Regions from separate parts of the Grylomicrobium aquisgranense genome, predicted to be linked through region 1. Evidence: a T-box and tRNA genes for the amino acid it is inferred to sense, from the RefSeq annotation. Region 1 holds a T-box; the other regions hold tRNA genes.
The links. The T-box of region 1 lies ahead of thrS (threonine--tRNA ligase). A T-box ahead of a tRNA ligase gene usually reads a tRNA of that ligase, here a tRNA-Thr.
Positions count from the first base shown of each region.

Region 2: it has a tRNA-Thr gene. The T-box ahead of thrS (threonine--tRNA ligase) is inferred to sense a tRNA for this amino acid. The anticodon was not compared.
Region 3: it has a tRNA-Thr gene. The T-box ahead of thrS (threonine--tRNA ligase) is inferred to sense a tRNA for this amino acid. The anticodon was not compared.

Region 1 is NZ_JALBUR010000007.1:786-7,840, forward strand. It holds gene thrS (threonine--tRNA ligase) at 1-1,318, opposite strand, end outside; T-box leader at 1,352-1,558, opposite strand; gene MOZ60_RS04105 (PolC-type DNA polymerase III) at 1,595-5,935, opposite strand; gene MOZ60_RS04110 (galactokinase) at 6,036-7,055, opposite strand, start outside.
Region 2 is NZ_JALBUR010000021.1:675-7,729, forward strand. It holds gene MOZ60_RS08135 (COG2426 family protein) at 1-363, shown strand, start outside; gene iadA (beta-aspartyl-peptidase) at 392-1,534, shown strand; gene MOZ60_RS08145 (Crp/Fnr family transcriptional regulator) at 1,531-2,226, opposite strand; tRNA gene MOZ60_RS08150 (tRNA-Thr) at 2,316-2,388, opposite strand; gene MOZ60_RS08155 (histidine phosphatase family protein) at 2,454-3,176, shown strand; gene MOZ60_RS08160 (MFS transporter) at 3,242-4,441, shown strand; gene MOZ60_RS08165 (hypothetical protein) at 4,461-4,679, shown strand; gene MOZ60_RS08170 (PTS sugar transporter subunit IIC) at 4,667-5,725, shown strand; gene MOZ60_RS08175 (S1C family serine protease) at 5,819-6,625, shown strand; gene MOZ60_RS08180 (BMP family ABC transporter substrate-binding protein) at 6,709-7,055, shown strand, end outside.
Region 3 is NZ_JALBUR010000031.1:12,148-19,202, reverse strand. It holds gene MOZ60_RS09580 (fused HPr family phosphocarrier protein/2-hydroxyacid dehydrogenase) at 1-111, opposite strand, end outside; gene MOZ60_RS09575 (NAD(P)/FAD-dependent oxidoreductase) at 249-1,799, shown strand; gene MOZ60_RS09570 (PTS sugar transporter subunit IIB) at 1,780-2,211, opposite strand; gene MOZ60_RS09565 (glutathione peroxidase) at 2,532-3,077, shown strand; gene MOZ60_RS09560 (MarR family winged helix-turn-helix transcriptional regulator) at 3,113-3,601, shown strand; gene MOZ60_RS09555 (flavodoxin family protein) at 3,619-4,014, shown strand; tRNA gene MOZ60_RS09550 (tRNA-Thr) at 4,112-4,182, opposite strand; partial or broken gene MOZ60_RS09545 (class I SAM-dependent methyltransferase) at 4,298-4,615, opposite strand; gene MOZ60_RS09540 (Maf family protein) at 4,648-5,211, opposite strand; gene MOZ60_RS09535 (nucleotidyltransferase family protein) at 5,316-6,224, shown strand; gene MOZ60_RS09530 (dipeptidase) at 6,290-7,055, opposite strand, start outside.

The sequences.
Region 1 (7,055 bases):
CAAAGCGCTCCGGCAGCTGGTAGTCCAGCTGAATCGTAGAAAGCGTGACCTCATGGCCGATGGCACTGTGAACCTGGACATCAATCTTCGGTCCATAGAAGGCAGCCTCGCCAATGGCTTCATAGTACTTGACGCCCATTTCCTTCAGTACTTCTCTCAGCTGGGCTTCACTCTTCTCCCAGAGCTCGTCATTGCCGAAGTACTTATCCTTGTTATTGACATCGCGCAGGGACAGACGGAAGGAATAGTCATCAAAGCCGAAGTCCTTGTATACATCCAGAATCAGGTGGGTGATGTTCTTGATTTCATCAGCGATCTGATCCGGACGGCAGAAGATATGGGAGTCATTCTGGGTGAAGGATCTTGCTCTTTCAATACCTGTCAGAGCACCGGAGGCCTCATAGCGGAAATCATCCGCAATCTCAGCAATTCTGACCGGCAGCTCACGATAGGAATGCAGGGTGCTCTTATAGATGATCATGTGCTCCGGGCAGTTCATCGGACGCAGCACATACTCATCACCATCTCTGGACATGATCGGGAACATATCATCCTTGTAGTGTGCCAGATGGCCGGAAATCTTATACAGCTTCGTGCTGGCAACAGACGGCGTCTTGACATGGATATAACCCTGAGCGAGCTCCTTGTCCATGATGTAGTCAGACAGCGTTCTTCTGACCGTGAAGCCATTTGGCAGCCACATCGGCATGCCGGCACCAACAGTCTCGGAGAACATGAACATCTGCAGTTCCTTGCCAAGCTTTCTGTGATCACGCTGCTTGGCATCTTCCAGCTGGGCCAGATAGTCATCCAGCTCTTCCTGCGTCGGGAAGCAGACACCATAGATACGCTGCAGAACCTTGTTGTTCTTATCGCCCTTCCAATAGGCACCGCTGTGCTTGATCAGCTTGAAATAGCGGCACTGCTTGGTGCTCTTGACATGCGGCCCACGGCACAGATCCGTATAGTCACCCTGGGTATACATGGAGATGTTGGTACCCTGTGGCATACGCTTGATCAGATCGATCTTGTACGGATCATCCTTGAACTGCTCCAGAGCTTCTTCTCTTGTGATCTCATGACGCACAATGAGCTTGTCAGCCTTGCAGCACTTCTTCATTTCCTTTTCGATCTTAGGCAGATCCTCATCACGGATGACATCATTGCCCAGATCCATATCATAGTAGAAGCCCTCTTCCACAACCGGTCCTACCCAGAACTTGGCCTGCGGATACAGGTGCTTGACAGCCTGTGCCATCACATGGGCACAGGAATGGTTCAATGTGTTCAGCTCTTCATTTTCCTTGAAATTGATCATATTCTCCTCCTGCATAAAAAAACAGCATCCCAATGAAAGGACGCTGTGATCTGCGCGGTACCACCTAACTTCCCGTGTTGTACACGGACTCTTTGTATAGCGTTAACGCCGCTGTACGGCCTCCCCTTTCGGGTGCTGCTTGCAGGTAGTAATCACACCAGCTCTGCACTGCCTTGCACCAGATGGCAGCTCTCTTTGGCAGAACGTTTGATGCGACCATGTCCTGGTCATCACATTTCGCGACTATTATCGGCCGCACCTGTTTGTTTGTCAAGCTTAGAACAAGGACATCTGATTGGACTCAGAGAGATCTCCGACGGCCCCGAGCTGTTCCAGCTTCTTCAGCATGGTCGCTGACAGCTGGGTGCGCTTGAGAATATCTTCCTTGGACAAAAATGGATTTTCTTCCCTGGCTTCCACAATACTTTTGGCAACGTTGGCACCAAGGCCATCCACGACGGTAAACGGCGGAATGATCGTATGCTTGTCTTCCGGCTGCACACTGAAGTGCGTTGCCTGTGACTTATTGATATCGACATTGGAAATACGATACCCGCGCGCATACATCTCTTCACATACTTCCAGCGTGGAATACAGTGCCTTCTCCTTGTTGGAAACCGGCGGATCCGCAAACTTGTCATTGGAGCGGTCCATGATATCTTTCATTCTGGCCTGAATCGCCTCAAAGCCTTTCGTCATTGTTTCAATCTCATAGGCATCGCAGCGCAGTGAGAGATACTGGATATAGAACGACCATGGCTCATGGACCTTATACCAGGCTATGCGAAGTGCCATCATAACGTAGGCAACCGCATGTGCCTTCGGGAACATGTACTTGATCTTCTTGCAGGAATCGATATACCACTGCGGCACATTATGTGCCTTCATATTCTCTTCCTGATCTGGCCGCAGCCCGCGCCCTTTACGCACATCCTCCATCGTCTTGAATGCATCGATCGGCTTGAGATTCTTCTCCAGCAGATACGTCATGATATCATCACGGCATCCAATGACTTCAGACAGCGGATGGCCAGCCCGGACAAGATCCTGGGCATTGCCCGCCCAGACATCGGTACCATGGGACAGACCGGAGATGATGACCAGATCAGAGAACTTCTTGGGACGTGTCTCTTCCAGTACTTTTCGGGTTGTCCGGGTACCAAACTCCGGCAGGCCCAATGCACCGGTTTCACGCGTATAGATACGCGGGTCTGCTTTTAAAGCTTTGTCAGAAGAAAACAGTGACAGTGTTTCCGGATCATTCATCGGCAGCGTCAATGGCTTGCGGTCGGCAATTGTCTGCAGCAGTCTCATGGCAGTCGGATCGACGTGGCCGAGAATATCAAATTTCAGTACGTTATCATGAATATCATGGAAGTCGTAGTGGGTCGTCATCCAGGAAGAGTTTGGATCATTGGCCGGATACTGGACCGGTGTGAAGTCTTCGGCTTCATGGTCTTCCGGAATGATGATGATGCCGCCTGGATGCTGGCCGGTGGTGCGCTTAACGTTCTGACAGTGCGCCGCCAGATATTCCTTCATCGGCCGGCGCATCGTGATATTCATCTTCTCACAATAGCCTGACACATAGCCAAAGGCTGTCTTTTCCGCCACGGTGCCAATCGTACCGGCACGGAAGGCATGGTCTTCACCAAAGATTTCACGGATAAAGGCATGGGCACGCCACTGGTACTCGTTCGAGAAGTTCAGATCGATATCAGGGACCTTGTCGGCATTGAAGCCAAGGAAGGTCTGGAACGGAATGTTATGGCCATTGCCCTTCATCATGTGGCCGCACTTTGGACATGTCTTGTCCGGCAGATCAAAGCCGGATTTGACTTCCGGATCATCGATCCACTCGGAATAGTGGCAGTGCGGGCACAGGTAATGGGGCTCCAGGGCATTGACTTCGGTGATGCCGGCCATGGTCGCTGTAAAGGAAGAACCAACGGAACCACGGGATCCTACGACATATCCGTCCTCATTGCTCTTTTTAACAAGCAGATGGGCGATGTAATAGTGCACGCCGAAACCATTGCGGATGATATTGTCCAGCTCACCATCCAGCCGGTCTGTGACAATTTTGGGAATCTTGCCATCATATTCATACATCTTCTTTGCCGTGGCATGGCAGATCTGACGCAGTTTCTCATCGGATCCCTCAATGCTTGGCGGGAACGTGCCATCCGGCACCGGCCGGAAGTCTTCCAGTGTATCAAACAGTTTGTTTGGATTCTGCACGACGATCTCATCGATCAGCTCTGGATCTTCGAGCCATGCAAATTCATCCTTCATCTCCTGGGTCATGCGGATATGCTGCTCAGGATTGGGCGTTCTTCTGCGCAGCGCATCATCACGGATATACAGCGGATGGGCGACACCGCCGACTCCCTGGGCCATGATATACACATCCCGGAAGATCTTCTGGTCCTTTGTGCAGTAGTGGGCATCACTGTCCGCAATGACCGGTTTGCCAAGCTTTTTTGCCATTTTGATGATACGGCGGATGACATCCTTGAGACGGTCTTTGCTGGGCACATTGCCCATGGCAAGAAATACCGAGAAGTTGGAAAGCGGCTGTACTTCCACATAGTCATAGAAGGACATTGCTTCTTCCAATCGCTTGTCATCGCCATTGCAGGCAAGCTCAAAGACATCGCTGTTGTAGCAGGCGGTGCCAAACAGCAGATTCTTGTGGCGTTTTTCAAGAGAAGAGCGCAGAATGCGCGGCTCGGCAGCGACATCGCCGCCGCCTTCCTTACCGCCCTTGCCCATCACAGCAAGCGTCTTGATGTTGGATTCGGTAATCAGCTTGTACAGATCCTTGATGCCGGCATGATTTTTGGCAACAACACAGATGTGGCTGCGGCGCACCTTCTTGAAATCCTCGGGTCCGGCAAGTTTGTCCTGCAGGTCACGGATTGTGGCACAGCCATGCTTTTCACGGGCATCGGTCATCAGACACATGAAGACACCAGCCAGTGCCTCGGCATCATAGTCCGCGCGGTGGGCCACTTCTTCATCGTATTCCACGTGATAGTAACGTGAAATATTGCCAAGCTTATAGGCTCTTCTTTCACGCAGGATGGCACGGGCCATATCCAAAGTATCAATGACCGGATTCATTAGCGGCGGCTGGCCGATGCGGCGCAGTTCTTCATTCAGGAAATAGTAGTCGAAAGTCGCATTATGGGCAACCATCACATCATCACCGATCCAGTCAATGATCTTCTTCCAGCATTCTTTAAATGGCAGTGCATCAGCGACCATGCCATTGGTGATGTTGGTTTTCGCCGTGATATAGGCAGGAATCGGATGCGGCGGCTTGACAAACATCTGCAGGCGGTCCACAACCGTACTGTTTTTCAGCTTGACCGCGCCAAATTCAATGATCGAATCATAGTAGCAGGAAAGACCTGTTGTCTCTAGGTCAAAGGAGACATATTCGACATCATCGATCGGGGCATCAATGGCATTGCGCACAATGGTCAGCCGGTCCGCTGCCATGTTGAACTCACAGCCAAAGCCGATGCGGAAATTGCGTTCAGGATCCTTCTTGCGGTTGTCCAGCACCTGATCATATGCCTTCTTGAAAGACTGGCAGTCCGCATGGTCAGTGATGACAATACCATCCTGGCCGATGTCAAACACATATTTGACGATGGACTTGGGATCACAGACACCATCCATTTCGGACATGTTGGTATGCATATGCCATTCGATTCTCTTCTTCGGGGCATCATCCACGGCCATCTTCGGCTTTTCAAGCTTGGTGATATTGGATGCCATCACACAAAGATCTCTGGCAAAGTTATCCATTTCGATGCGGCCATAGATGCGCACCCGGTCGCCATTGGCTATTTCATGCATCTCATCACGGTCCAGGCCGCGGCCCTCAAACCGCTTGACCAGAATCGCATCTGTGCCGTCATACACCTTCATTGTCTGGATCAGTTTCTTGGTCTTGGTCTCAATTTCTTCCAGAGAGAAGATATCCGCATCAAACTGGATATCCTGCATCGGCCCTTCCACATCCTTCAGTGCAATGTGATCATAGTTTTCCGGCTTGACATGGTAATACTTCTTCTTTGGCACGAAAGCCGGCTTAGGCGCTTCCGGAATGATGTCCAGGTCCACCTTTTTGATCTCTTCGGCCTCGGCATGATGCACATCACAGGACAGATCCAGAGACGGCAGTCCGCATGTTTCCAGAAAGTCATGCAGAGGTGTCAGATAGGAAGACACCAGTTTTCTTTCATTTTCGCTTGCACACAAAAACGACACTCTGCCTGCGTCTTTGTCATACGTCATGTTGGACAAAGATATGACTGCACTGCAGTGCTGGCAGTACCAGTCGATATAGCTGCTCACACAGCTGCGGTCGGCTTCATGGCTGTCCGCATGGATGGTAAGTGTAATGGCGGATCCGGTCAGCTCTTGCAGCTGGTGAATCAGCCGGTCATAAGACTCTTCTTTCAAAATTTCACTCGTATGCAGGACAACTTCCACCCTGTTTTCAGCCCGGTAAAAACGTACATTGGTAACACCGGCATCCGCCAGTACAGGATCATCCTGTACCAGGAAGCCGTGATCGATTTCATTCAGCTTTTCTGACATTCGTATTTCCTTTGCGCCCATTATGATAGCACATACTCACGCTGCAAAGAAAAACACTTCCCATCTGGAAGTGCTTTTCAAAACAATGATCCTTACTCACTCAGCCAATCTGACAGCCGCCGATGCTGCGGATGCGCAATACATGGGCACTGCCTTTACCAAACACACCATCCAGTGTTTCCAGATACTTACCTGTCAGATGCTTTGGCACAAAGGCCTGAATCGTACCGGCAAAACCGCCGCCATGGACACGGAAGGCACCTTCCTTCCCCAGTACTTCCTCACTTAAAGCAAGACCGACAGCCAGTGCCTGATGCTTTGCATCGCCGTTGACTTTGACATTCTGCAGATACATGAAACTGGAACGGCCGGATTCATTGACAAGATCCAGGAATCTCTGCACATCCTTTGCCTGCAGTGCTTCCTTTTCTTCTTTGGCACGCGCAGTTTCATTCAGGAAGTGATACGCACGCAGGAAGGCACGGTCACCGCACTTTTCACGGATTTCAACAGCATGAGACAAAAGATCTGCCATACTGACACGGCTGAGCACTTCCTGTCCCATGACGGCAGCAGCTTCCTTCATCTCAGTCGGGATCAAAGAATACTCATCGGAAAGATCGGCATGGGATGCCTTGCAGTCTGTGATGACAAGATCATATCCCATGACATCCAGATCCAGGTCTAGATGTTCAATGACCGGATTTTCTCTGTCATAGAAGTCAATCGCAACAAAACCGCCGGTTGCACATGCCATCTGGTCCATCAGACCGCTAGCTTTCATAAAATATGTATTTTCCGCATACTGACCATACTTGGCAACATCTGTGGAGCCGATGGTTCCGTCATTGAACAGGTCGGAGAAAATGGTGCCGATCAGCACTTCAAAGGCAGCCGAGGATGACATGCCGGATCCTGGCAGGACATCACTTTCGGCATAGCAGCCAAAGCCGGATACCTTGTGGCCATGATTGACAAAGGCAGCCGCAATGCCGCGGATCAAAGACTCGGTTGTGTTCTTTTCTTCCGGATGAATGGCAAGATCTGAGATATCAACCGGCTTGGCCTTGAATTCATCAGCAGTATACGTGACAACATTGTCATGACTCGGTACAACAAC
Region 2 (7,055 bases), on a different contig from region 1:
CCGCTCTGGAAGGCAGTAATCTTCTGCGTGGCTGGCAATATTCTGCCAATTCCTTTTATTCTTCTTTTGCTGAAGAAACTTCTTCATTTTATGGCGGATCACCATATGGGAAGGCTGGCAGACTGGCTGGAAGCCAAGGCTGCCAAAAACAAGCCGAAAATTGACAAGTATGGCTTCTGGGGACTGATGCTGTTTGTTGGCATTCCGCTGCCTGGCACAGGTGCATGGACGGGTTCTCTGGTTGCGTCTGTTTTTGATATGGATATGAAGAAGGCAAGTCTTTCTATTCTGCTTGGCGTCTTTCTGGCAGCGGTGATCATGTCACTGGTGTCCTATGGTGTTCTTGGTTCGTTCCTTTCCTGAAGGAACTTTTTTGTCTGGAGGCAAAGTAATGTTTATCAAGATTGAAAAGATCCATGTTCTGGCACCGGAGGACTGCGGCATACAGGATGTTTTGGTATGCAATGACCGGATTGTCAGAGTGGACAGGCAGATTGATTTTTCCTGGGACAGAGATGGTCTGATCGTGATTGACGGACGTGGGAAGCTGCTTGTGCCTGGCTTTATTGACCAGCATGTGCATATTATCGGAGGCGGCGGGGAAGATGGTTTTGCGTCTTTGATTCCGCCGCTGCAGATGACGGACTGCATCCGCTATGGGGTGACGTCTGTTGTCGGCCTTCTTGGCACTGACAGCAATGCCAAAAGTGTACAGGAACTTGTCGCCAGGACAAAGGCATTGCGGGAAGAGGGCATGAGCGCATGGTGCCTGACCGGCTCCTATGCATATCCCAGTACGACACTTACCGGATCGGTCGCAAAGGACATTGCATTTGTCAGTGAGATCATCGGTGTCAAGATTGCCATCAGTGACCATCGTTCTTCCAATGTCAGCAGGGAAGAGCTTGCCCGTCTGGCTTCACAGGCAAGAACGGCAGGCCTGCTGGCAAAGAAGCCGGGTATTGTGCATATGCATACGGGACGTGGGAAGAAGGGATACAGTGATGTGCTGGACATTGTTCATCATACGGATATTCCGATCAGTCAGTTCCGGCCAACACATGTGGCCAATGCTTACCAGGATGCCCTGCAGTTTGCCAGTGAGGGCGGCTATATTGACTTTACCAGCGGCAATGATACTGCCGGCACTGCCCATCTGATGGCCCAGGCGCGTGAGAAGGTGCCATGGGACAGGGTTACGCTTTCTTCTGATTCCAATGGCAGTTTTCCGGTTTGGAGTGAGGACAAGAAGCTGATTGGCATGGGCATAGGAAAGATGGAGACGCTGTTTGATACAATACGTCATCTGGCCATTGATGAGCATCTTCCTCTTTCTGAAGCCCTGAAGCCAATTACCAGCACGGTTGCCGGGGCACTTGGCTTTTATCCGCACAAGGGATGCATCAATGCAGATGCAGATGCAGATCTTGTCATATTAAAAGATGATCTTTCTCTTGACAGTGTGATTGCAAGAGGAAAGATCATGATGCAGGATGGCATAGTGACAGCAAAGAACTATTATCAGGGTCTCTAAGCGTGGGCAAGCGCGCGCAGCTTTTCACGGTCAGTGACGAGCAGCTTTCCGCGCCCCAGCCGTTTCACAGCACCTGCTTTTTCAAACTTTGCAATGACGCGGGATACAGTTTCTGGACGCAGACTGATGGAGGCGGCAATATCTTCCAGCTTGAGTTCAATCTCTTTGCCAATGCAGCGGGCATCCCGGAACAGCAGAAACTGTCCTACCCGGTCATCCATGGCATGCAGGGACAGCAGGTATGCCTTCTCATTGGCATCCTGCAGTTCAGTTGACAGCATTTCTATCAGATACAATGCTGTGGTAGGGTGTGCGACCAGCGTTGACAGGAAATCTTCACGCTGGATCAGACAGAGAGAGACATCGGTGAGAGCAACGACATCGTAGTGATAGATGTGATCTTCCAGAAACATGCCGTGCCAGATTGCCTGACCGTCATGAAGGACATCCAGAATATGCTCTTCACCGTTTGTGTCAATCCGTCTCGTTTTGACTTTACCGCTGCGGATGATCAGAATGGCATTGATTTCGCTGTTCTCTTCTGCCAGAATGGTCCCTTTGGGACGCTGTATATGCCTGGCATTTTCAACCAGAAATGCCTGATCTTCTTCTGGCAGCTTCTGAAACAGCCGGATGGAATGTGTGCAGTACTCATTTTTTGCCCGATAGGGGCATTCATGGTCAATATCCATATAATAAGTATAAGTAAAACAAAATGAAGCATCAAACAAAATGGACAGTCAGAAAAAAAGAAAAGCCCTGAGACAAGGGCTTTGTGAGGTGCCGACTATCGGAATCGAACCAACGACCTACTCATTACGAATGAGTTGCTCTACCAACTGAGCTAAGTCGGCAAATGACAGCTTTGATATTATAATCTAGGAGAATGTTGTTTTCAACGTGAAAGGGAGGAAAAGGAATGCGAATACTGATCATTCGTCATGGGGAACCGGATTATGCACATGATTGCCTGACAGAAAAGGGATGGCGTGAGGCACAGTATCTGGCCAAACGGCTTGCGAAGGAACAGATTGACTGGTTCTATGTGTCACCGATGGGCAGGGCACAACAGACAGCTTCCTGTACATTGCAGGCAATGAATCGTGAAGCGGAAACGCTGGACTGGCTGCGGGAGTTTCAGGTACCGGTGATTCATACGGGCGATACGGTACCAACCCGTCCGTGGGACTGGATCCCATCGGTATGGGTGAAGGATGAGCGCTTCTTTGACAAGGAATGCTGGACGCAGAACCCTGCTTTTGAGCAGGCTGATCTGAAGGAAAAGTATGATCATGTGATTGCATGTTTTGATGCGCTTCTGGAAAAGCATGGCTATCGGCGGGACGGCTATCTGTATGATGCTGTTGACAGCAGTCATGAGACGATTGCACTGTTCTGCCATTTTGGGCTGGAGTGTGTTCTGCTCAGCCATTTGCTGAATGTTTCACCGATGGTCCTGTGGCATGGCTTTTGTGCTGCGCCAACGAGTGTGACGGAAGTATGGACGGAGGAACGCGAACAGGGAACGGCATCGTTCCGGATCAGCAAGTTCGGGGACATTTCTCATTTGTATGTGCATGGTGAACAGCCTTCTTTTATGGCACGCTATTGTGAATGCTATGGGGATGTGCAGGAGCACTGACACATGTCTTGTATGCGTCTGCGGCGTGTGATACTGTAAGTCAGCGATGATAAAGGGGATACAGAATGAATGCAAAGAAGCTGAAAGCATTGCTTACGATTGACTATGCCGGAGTACAGGGATTTTATTCGACAATGTATGCTGGCATTGGTGCTTTTGTTTCGGTGTTTCTGCTGGCCAATGGCTTTTCCAATACGGAGGTTGGCCTGGTTATGTCCGGGGCAAATCTGTTAACGGTTCTGTTTTCACCGGGGCTTGCCGATTTCGCTGACAGGACAAAAAAGATTACACTGACCCAGCTGATCTCTCTTTTTTCTTTTCTGACTGGTCTGATGTGCATCATTCTGATGGTGCTGCGCGGTCACACTGTGGCATTGTTTGTCTGCTATATGCTTGCCCTTGTCTTTGATCTGGTGATGCCGCCGCTTGTCAATGCCCTCGTCTTTCAGATTGAAAGCTACGGCATTCATCTGAATTTTGGTCTGTGCCGGGCGGCGGGCTCTCTTCTGTATGCCATTATGACGGCCGTACTTGGGGTGGTGACAGAGCGTATGGGCATCAATTCCATTCCCGGCTCTACCATTTTCTCGCTTGCCCTTTTGCTTGCCAGCCTGTTTCTGCTCAGACACCATATGGGTTTTCTGCATGGCAGCAAAACGGTTGAGAAAAAGGAGGAAGAACGCATCACCCTCAGAGATTTCATCAGAAACAACAAGGCATTCCTGGTTCTGAATATCGGCATCATGATCATGTATTACTACAACTATATTATCGGATCATTTATGCTGCAGATCATTACGCCTCTTGGAGGTACTGTAAAGGATATGGGCAATCTGTTTGCACTTGGTGCTGCCATGGAGATTCCTGCAATGGTGAGCTTTGACTGGCTGCGGAAGAAGGTTTCATCTGCCCGTGCCCTGCAGATTTCTATGGCTGGCTTCATGCTGAAGTCACTGCTTGTGCTGGCTGCTGGTAATGTTGCGCTTGTTTATGTATCACAGGCACTGTCATTTATTGCTTACGGACTGTTTTATCCGGCTATTGTACAGTACACCGGTGAAAGGATGAAAGCGGGAGAGGCGGTCAAAGGGCAGTCTATGTTTACGGTCATGATGACGGCTTCCGGCATTATTGCCAATGTCAGCGGAGGCATGGTTCTGGATGCTTTCGGACCGCACCTGCTTGTTCTGCTTTGCTTTGTGCTGTGCGTGACAGGCGGGACGATTGTACTTTTCATGAGCAGCAGGGTGCCTGTCAAAGCATGATGATGCTTTGCACACCTGCATGCTTTTTTATCTTTTTTCCGATGAAAGCCAGTGCAGGGTTTTCAGGATGATTTTTGGAGCTGGCATGGGGAGAGCAGGGCTGAGCTTAGAAAATGAATCTCTTTTTAAAGATATAGTCATGATGACAATAAATAATAGTCATGATGACTATACAAATGCATGGGCAGGTTGTATAACGGAACATGCTGAAAAGGAGAGGGATATATGGAAAAAGTAAGGGAATATCTTGCCAGCAAGGATATTGTGTTCTCAGCGGATCGCTATCTGATTGATGCGATGGGTGCTATGGCGAAAGGACTGTTTGCTTCACTGCTGATTGGTACGATTCTGTCTACGGCAGGAACACAGCTCCATCTTGGCTTTCTTTCGGATATTGGCGCCTATGCTTCAGGGGCTGCCGGGGCGGCCATGGCTGCTTCGATTGCGTTTGCACTGCATGCGCCGCAGCTTGTTCTGTTTACGATGGTGGGCGTTGGTGCAGCCGCCAATAAGCTGGGCGGCGCCGGCGGTCCTCTGGCTGTCTATATCATTGCTATTATTGCAACAGAATGCGGCAAGCTTGTCTCCGGCGAAACAAAAATTGACATTCTGGTCACGCCGGCAGTCACGCTGATTGTCGGTGCCGGCCTTAGCATGCTTTGGGCACCGGCAATCGGTGCTGCTGCTTCTTCACTTGGCTCCATCATCATGTGGGCAACGGAACAGCAGCCATTTGTTATGGGCATGATTGTAGCAGTAATCACCGGCATCGCTTTAACCCTGCCGATTTCTTCTGCAGCGATCTGTGCTGCGCTTTCTCTGACAGGGCTTGCCGGAGGTGCCGCAGTTGCCGGATGCTGTGCACAGATGATCGGCTTTGCCGTGATGTCTTTCCGTGAAAACGGCGTGGGCGGACTGGTATCCCAGGGCATTGGCACGAGCATGCTGCAGATGCCCAATATCATCAAAAATCCGCGGATCTGGCTGCCTCCGATCTTTGCCAGTGCCATCACTGGCCCACTGGCCACATGCGTGTTCCATCTGCAGAATAATGGACCTGCAGTTTCTTCCGGCATGGGTACCTGCGGCTTTGTCGGGCAGATCGGCATCTATTCCGGCTGGGTCAATGATATTGCCAATGGTGCAAAGACCGGCATTACCGGCATGGACTGGCTGGGAATGGTATTGATCTGCTTTGTTCTGCCGGCACTGCTGTCGGTGGTGTTCTGCCGCCTGGAAGAACATTTCGGCTGGATCAAAGACGGTGATATGAAGCTGCAGTAAGATGCGGATATCGCCATTGTTTCCGCTGCTGTTCAGACAGAGTTCACAAAGAGGGGTTACCATGGTTATGCAAACATGGAAGGAGTGAGTGACATGTCAGAAAGCAAAGACAACGAAAAGAACAATGCAGGTGAAGAAAGCAGGGATGCGTCATCTGCTGAAGAAGAAGTTTCATCATCTGCGGCATCGGAAAAGAAAAGTGCTGCACCGCAGAATACTGAAATAACAGAGCAGCAGAAGCAGGCTGACCAGGAAAGCAGGAAAGATCAAGCGGAATCAAAGCCGGATGATGTGAAGGCGGAATCACCGCAGCCTGCAAAACCTGCAAAGAAGAAAGGCAGCCACAGGAAGATCTGGCAGATTGCCGGTATCTGCGTGCTGTGCTTTGGCTGTGGCTTTCTGGGCGGTGTGACTGCCAATTATATAGGTCCTGGCCATGCGCAGAAGGAGACAGCTTCTTCTGACCGGGATGATCTGGAGAAGATCTTTGGCCAGCTGCCTGAGCAATGGGATGATGGTTCTGACAAGGCCCCGGCACAGAGTACCCAGGGTGCGGATGACGATCAGGATGATTCTGACAATCCGTTTGCGTCTCAGGCTGCTCTTGGCATTACGGTGCAGCAGGTACAGGCTTCGGATGATCAGGAAGGCGGTGTTTACGTTGTATCGATTGCCGATGGATCCAATGCGGCAGATGCCGGCGTCAAGGTTGGTGACCGCATTGTCAAAGCGGACAATACGGAGGTCACTGGTGTCAGCGCATTAGCAGAATATATCGCCGGCAAGGATGTTGGTGATACGGTAACACTGACTTTGAAGCGTGATGGTCAGGAAGTAACGGCGGATGTGACTCTGATTTCGAAGAACAGTGTTGCTTCGCAGGATAATCAGAAAGCCTGAAGAAGAAAGATGCATTGGCGGAAAGATGGTGTACAGCCATCTTTTTGTTTTCTTATAATTGACTGTGCAAGGAGGGAAAAGAGATGAGCGATGCGCTGCAGGAGTATCAGAAAGCCCGCCGGGAAGGAGAACGGGCTCTTCGGCACGGACATGGGCTGCCGGTACTGGATGAACTGGTGCATGGCACCTGCCGGCAGGTGCCGCTTGGCGTAATGGAAATTCCACTGTCACTGGTGGCGGGAACCGTAACGGCTATGCGGACGGTTTCATTTGCGGACAATTATATGCCAGTCATGGCAGAAAGTACTGAATTCGCCCGCAAATGGATGAATGTGTATCAGGTGCAGACGGAAGATGGCATTGACGATCCCGTTCAGGTCAGAGAATATCTTGGCCGCTTCTATGTGCAGGAGGGCAACAAGCGTGTGTC
Region 3 (7,055 bases), on a different contig from region 1:
GCATTCAATTGTCACTGTAGATTTGAAATCTGTGCAGGCCTGGGCAACCATTGCGGCAGGACGGGCATGAATACCAAGCGTGTTTGTTACCTGATAATCAAAACGTTCCATGAAATTATTCTTCCTCCTCTTATTTTCACCATTTTCATGATAGTGAACCCCGTTATGAATTTCCACTAATATGATAATGCGAATTTCTCATCTCTGGCACAAAAGATGCGCTATAATTCTGGCTCAGGAGAATACATATGCTGCGAATCCACCAGGTATACTGCCCGATTGGACAGTCACTTACCAAAACACAAATTGCAAAGAAACTGCACTGTACAGAGGAAGATATCCAATCCTTTCAGATTGAAAAAGAATCACTGGATGCACGCAGAGATGAAATGCATGAAAGCTACACTGTCCTTGCCACAGTACGAAATGAACACCGGTATCTGAAGCAGAAAGATGTCAGTGAAGGAAAGCCGGAAATCTATCAGAACCCTGCTCCTGTTGCGTCTGATATACGGCCGATTGTTGTTGGCTTTGGTCCTGCCGGTATGTTTGCCGGCCTGCTGCTGGCAGAAACAGGTCTAAGGCCGATCATCATTGAACGCGGCAAGCCGGCTGAACAAAGGGCAAAGGATGTGAATGACTTCTTTACCAAAGGCATCCTGAATGTATCTTCCAATGTCCAGTATGGAGAAGGCGGTGCCGGTACATTCTCAGATGGCAAGCTGACAACCCGCATGAAGAATATCCGGGTACAGAAAGTGCTTGCTGAACTGGTGGAAGCCGGCGGAGATCCTGCCATTGCCTGGCAGCACAGACCGCATTTAGGCACAGATGTATTGAGAACAGTGGTCGTCAATATTCGCAGAAAGATCATCGCGCTTGGCGGTGAAGTCCGCTTTGAAACATGCATGCAGAGTCTGAAAGTTGAAAATGGACAGGTCACAGGCATTGAAACAAACCATGGCACATTTCTTTCTCCCTATGTCATCCTGGCTGCCGGCCACAGTGCCGCCGATACCTATCACACACTCTTTGACCAGGGCATTACAATGGTGCCAAAAGACTTCGCAGCCGGAGTCAGAGTCGAGCATCCTCAGCAATTGATTAATCAGAATCAGTATGGCCGATATGCCAATCATCCAGCGCTGTCTCCCGCCTCATATTCTTTGACGTATCACGCAAATAATGGCAGAGGCGTCTATTCCTTCTGCATGTGCCCGGGCGGTGTCGTCATTCCTGCCTCCACCATGGAAAACACACTGGCAGTCAATGGCATGAGCTATTCCAAACGAGATGGTGCCAATGCCAACAGTGCCATTCTTGTCCAGATTCCAAGTAAAGACTTTGACCATGGTTCCCCGATGGATGGCTTCGCCTTCCAGAAGCAACTGGAAGAAACTGCCTTCCATCCCAGCTATCAGGCAGGCGCCTCCAATATCAAAGACTATCTGGAACACAAAGTCTCCTCAGACCTTGTCATTCCTTCCTCCTTCCCGCGCGGTATCATCCTGGAAGATCTGCACCGTCAGTTTCCAAAGCCTGTCAATGATGCGCTGGAAGAGGGCTTTATCCATTTTGATAAAAAAATACCCGGCTTTATCAGCCAGGGTATCATGGTCGGCATGGAATCCAGATCTTCCTCACCCATCCGTATTCTGCGCAATGAGGATGGCACCTCTCTTTCCTGCAAAGGACTCTATCCATGCGGAGAAGGCGCAGGATATGCCGGCGGCATTGTTTCCAGTGCCGTTGACGGCATTCGTCAGGCCGAAAACATCATCACTTCCCTAATGCTTTGAAATCAGCCGTTTCATGCTGCAGCCATCTGCGGTGTGAGACGGTTCTTTTGACGGCAAGAGGACGCGGCTCATCCGCGAACGTCACCACATTGGGCGTGCCATTCTTCCACAGCTCCATCAGATCCTGTGCATCCTCCACAAAATCACGCACCGGCATCAACCCATATAAGCGCGGCGGAATAACCGCCACCGGAATCGTATACTTCTTTGCGTCCTGTCTTACCTTCCACTCACAATGCGGGCAGACCATCGCAATATCCACTTCATTCATCCGTTCCAACAGATGAACAATCGGAATAAAAATAAACTGAACCTGATCCTCCAAGTGCAGATGACTGACTTCTTTTTCCAGATGGGCGGCAAGTGCACTGGAAGAAAAGCCGCCGCCACAGCAAATCGCAATTTTTAACATATAACAATTATGCACCTCGAAAAATGATTTGAAAAGAATGCCAGATAAATTCTGAAGTGAAGCATCTGAATCAAACAGAACCCCATGGATTCCATTCCTGTTTGTCATGGATCCTCATACGCATACCGACAGGATACATATATCATCCCAGTAATCTTCTGCCCGCAGGTACAGCCATCGATGCCATCATCCTTTTTATGCTGTTTGCCGTCCGAGCAGATTTCTTGATCGTGTATTTATATTTGATAAAATACATTTGTATCAAATGTTTATAGGCACATGGCCAGCCGGCCGCTGCTTGTGCAGCAGAAAGGAAAAAGATGAGCACATTTTATGATTATTCTGTAAACGATCGTAATGGCAATGAAGTTTCAATGAAGAAGTTTGAAGGAAAGGTTGTTCTGGTTGTCAATACTGCTACCGGATGCGGCTTTACACCGCAATATAAGGATCTGGAAGAGCTCTATGAGGCAGATCATGACAAAGGACTTGAGATTCTGGATATTCCCTGCAATCAGTTTGCCGGCCAGACACCGGGTACTGATGAAGAAGTGCATGAGTTCTGCACACTGAAATACAACACAAAGTTTGATCAGATGAAGAAGAGCGATGTCAATGGCAAAAATGCGCTGGATCTGTATAAGTTTTTCAAGAGCCAGCAGACATTCCATGGCTTTGGCAAAGGTCCAAAGGCCGTGATGATGAGCGTCATGCTGAAGAAGATCGATCCGGATTATCAGCACAATTCTGAGATCAAGTGGAACTTTACAAAGTTCCTGGTTGACCGCAATGGCAATGTTGTACGCCGCTTTGAGCCAACCGAAAAGATGAAGGATGTCAGGCAGGCAGTGGAAGAACTGCTGTAAGCTGACAGCACGAAAAATACAGCAAGGTGAATGTGATGCATGAGATTGAAAAGGAAAAATGGGAAGATCTGAATCCAGATGAATTGCTGCGGCTAGACAGGCAGCTTTGCTTTCCCCTTTACGCTGCTGCCAGGAAAGTGGTAAGTGCTTATACACCATATCTGAAGCCACTGGATCTGACCTATACCCAGTACATCACATTCATGGTGCTGTGGGAAAAAGACGGGCTGACCATTGGTGAGATTGGTGAAAGACTTCATCTGGACAATGGCACTTTGACGCCATTGTTAAAGAAAATGGAGAAACAGGGCTATATCACCCGGAAACGCGATCAAGAAGATGAACGTAAAGTAACCGTTCATCTGACAAAAGAAGGCAGAGACATGAAACAAAAGCTGGTGCATGTACCGCTGCAGGTTGGAAAATGCACTCCGATTTCCACCAAAGAAGCCAACGAGCTGTACCGCATTCTCTACAAGATTCTGAATGCCGGGGTGCCAGTTGATTGTGATCATACAAAGTAAAAGAAGAAGGTAATGAAATGAACACAGCGGTCAGATATTATTCCAGATCAGGAAATACAAAGATTGTGGCAGAGGCAATTGCCGATGCCCTGCAGGTCAAGGCAATTTCTGTTGACAGCAGTGATGCACAGCTAAAGGACAAAACAGATGTACTGTTTATCGGCGGTGCCTTGTATGCCTACGGGCTTGATAAGCACTTAAAAACATTTATCCGCAATCTGGATCCAGCCAAAGTTGGCAAAGCAGTGATCTTCTCCACGTCCTGGATCTCCCGGCACAGCATTGATCTGATCCGCAGAGAGCTGCAGAAAAAAGGCATTCCGGCAGAGCAGGGAACCTTCTATGTCAAAAATAAAGCCAATGACGCACAGTTGAAAGAGGCTGCAGATTTTGCTCTGAAAATGGCAAAGTAATCTATACAGACATTTTCCGAAGACATCCGCTTCATCAGGAACGGATGTCTTTTTCATATAAAAAAAGAAGACAATCACAAGGATCATCTTCCTGATATGCCGCTTGGCAGAATTGAACTGCCCGTTCATCCTTACCATGGATGCGTATTACCACTATACTAAAGCGGCATTACTCTGCTATTCTACCCAAACCTGCATGTAAAATCAACATGCAAACACCAATCCACGCCAAGAAACTCGTGTGGCCCAGTACAGCGGAATTCCATGCGCCTGCTCACCTGTCTTATTTCTTTCTGGCTCTGACAATGATCGCTTCCGGTATCTCACTGTTTTTCCAGGCTGTTTCTGCAAGGCCATCGATCACAAATCCTGTATCGAAGCAGACATTGAAAATATCCTGCAGAGAACGATGGAAATACAGCTGCTTAAAAGGCTGCCCCGTAATGGCCTCACCTTCATAGCTGTGTGCGGTTATATATTTATCATCTCTTGTTGCAAAGCATGGATGCTGGGTGGCAAAGACGAAAATACCATGATCTGCCAGAAGATCATGTACTGCCGAAAGCAGAGGTCTGATATCCGCAATATCCATGATGGCCATGCAGCATATGTTCTCCTTGCTGCATTTTCTGCTTATATGATCTGTCTTCTCTTCAGCTCAGCGTAAACAAGATGCAGCGGCAGTCCCATGACGGCATAGTAGTCTCCTTCGATGCCTTCGATATATCTGCCGCCATAGCCCTGAATGGCATAGGCACCCGCCTTGTCACTGCATTCCCCGGTTGCGATGTATGCGTGAATCTCATCATCATTCATGGGCAGAAAATGTACGGCAGTTGAGACGGCGGTCCGGTAACATTCCTCTTGAGATACAATGCACAATCCAGTCAGCACATGATGCGTGCGGCCCTGCAGACTTTTCAGCATGGCAAATGCAGCTTCATTAGTGTGTGGTTTGCCCAGCGGTTTGTTGTCAATCACAACCATCGTATCACTGCCGATGACCACTGAATCCGGATGCCTTTTCAGCACGGTTTCTCCCTTTTTCACAGACAGCCGCTCAATCTCATCTGCCAGTGGTTTACTGCAGTCAATGGTTTCATCCACATCGGCCGGATCGCAGATAAACGAAGCACCGCACAATGACAGGATTTCTTTGCGCCGCGGTGAGCGGCTGGCAAGCACAAGTTCTTTCATATTCTTCCTCTGTCTGTCATTATACATGGTTTATGGAAATTCATGACCAGGGCAATTGCACCCATGTTACAATAAAGGTGCAATTCAGGAGGATTTGAAATCATATGAAGAAACCTACACTTGTCATTCTGGCGGCAGGAATGGGAAGCCGTTACGGGGGTATGAAGCAGATTGACGGCGTTGGCAGTCATGGTGAGCCAATCATTGAATTCTCAATTTATGATGCAAAGGAAGCGGGCTTTGGCAAAGTCGTGCTGATCATCAAGAGAGAGCATGAAGCTGCTTTCCGCAAGGCACTGACGGACAAGATTGCCCCGCATATGGATGTTGAATTTGCCTATCAGGATATGAACAACATTCCTTCCGACGTACAGGTGCCGGAAGGACGTGTCAAGCCATGGGGCACAACCCATGCATTGCTGGCATGCAAGGGCATTGTCAATGAGCCGTTTGCAATCATCAATGCAGATGACTTCTATGGCAAGGATGCCTACAAAGTCATGTACAGATATCTGTGTGATGAAGTTGCAGACAATCACTATGCCATGGTCGGCTATCCGTGTGTGAACACACTGACAGATAATGGTACAGTCACAAGAGGTGTCTGCCGCACGGATGAAAACGGCAATCTGAGCCACATTGTTGAGGTGAAGGAAATTGCCCGCAAAGACGGTCATGCCGTATACAAGGATGGCGATCAGTGGAAGCAACTGCCGGATGATACGCTTGTCTCCATGAATTTCTGGGGCTTTACACCAGCTGTGTTTGATGACTGTGAGAGGATCTTTGATACCTTCATTCATGAAGCAGTCAAGAAAGATCCGATGAAGTGCGAGCATGTGATTCCGACTGCCATCGGTCAGCTGATTGATGAAGGCAAGGTCACTGTCAAGATGCTGTCATCTTCTGACAAGTGGTTTGGTGTCACCTACCAGCAGGATAAGCCTGGTGTTGTTGCCAAGATCCAGGCCATGAAAGATGCCGGCATTTATCCGGATGTACTCTGGGAATAAGAATGATGAAAGACCAGGGAAACCTGGTTTTCTTTTTGGCCAAAAGAAAAAGCAGCCACAGCTGCTTACAGATTATCCTGCAGGAAATGATAGACATTGCGCCAGGCAATATCCGCAATCTCTTCCTCACTGAATCCTTCTGCTTTTAACCCATCAATGAAATTCTGGGCCTGTTCAGGATCATAGAGATCATGGCCTTCTGCCTTGTTGTAATAACCGCCTAAATCAAAGCCGACTGCCACATGGGAGACACCGACAAGATCAGCCATGAATCTGGCATGCTTTGCCAGCGTGCGGGCACTGCGGTCTGCCTGTTTCTGGGCAATGAATTCTTCACATGCATTTAAGCCAATCAGGCCGCCCTTGTCACACAATGCCACAATCTGCTGATCTGTCAGATTGCGCGGTACATAGCACAGTGCCTTGGCATTGGAGTGAGTCGCAATAACAGGCCGTGTACTGGCATCCAGGATATCCCAGAATGTCTTTTCATTGGCATGGGAGACATCTACGACCATATGTCTCTCATTCATGCGGGCAATGGCTCTTCTGCCAAGATCCGTCAGTCCTCTGCCGGCATGCCCGCTGTTGCCGGTTGCCAGATCATTTTCATCATTCCATTCCAGAGAACCAATCCGGTTGCCCTGCTCATACAGCCAGTCAATCTTCTCTTCGGGATGATCATGAATACCGCACATGCCTTCCACTGTCATCAGATAACTGACATGATCAGAATCCGGATCCAGATCATCCATGCTGAGCATCGGCTTGTGGCCAGAAGCGATGATATCATTTCTCACCATTGTCACTGTATCCATCATATCCTGCCAG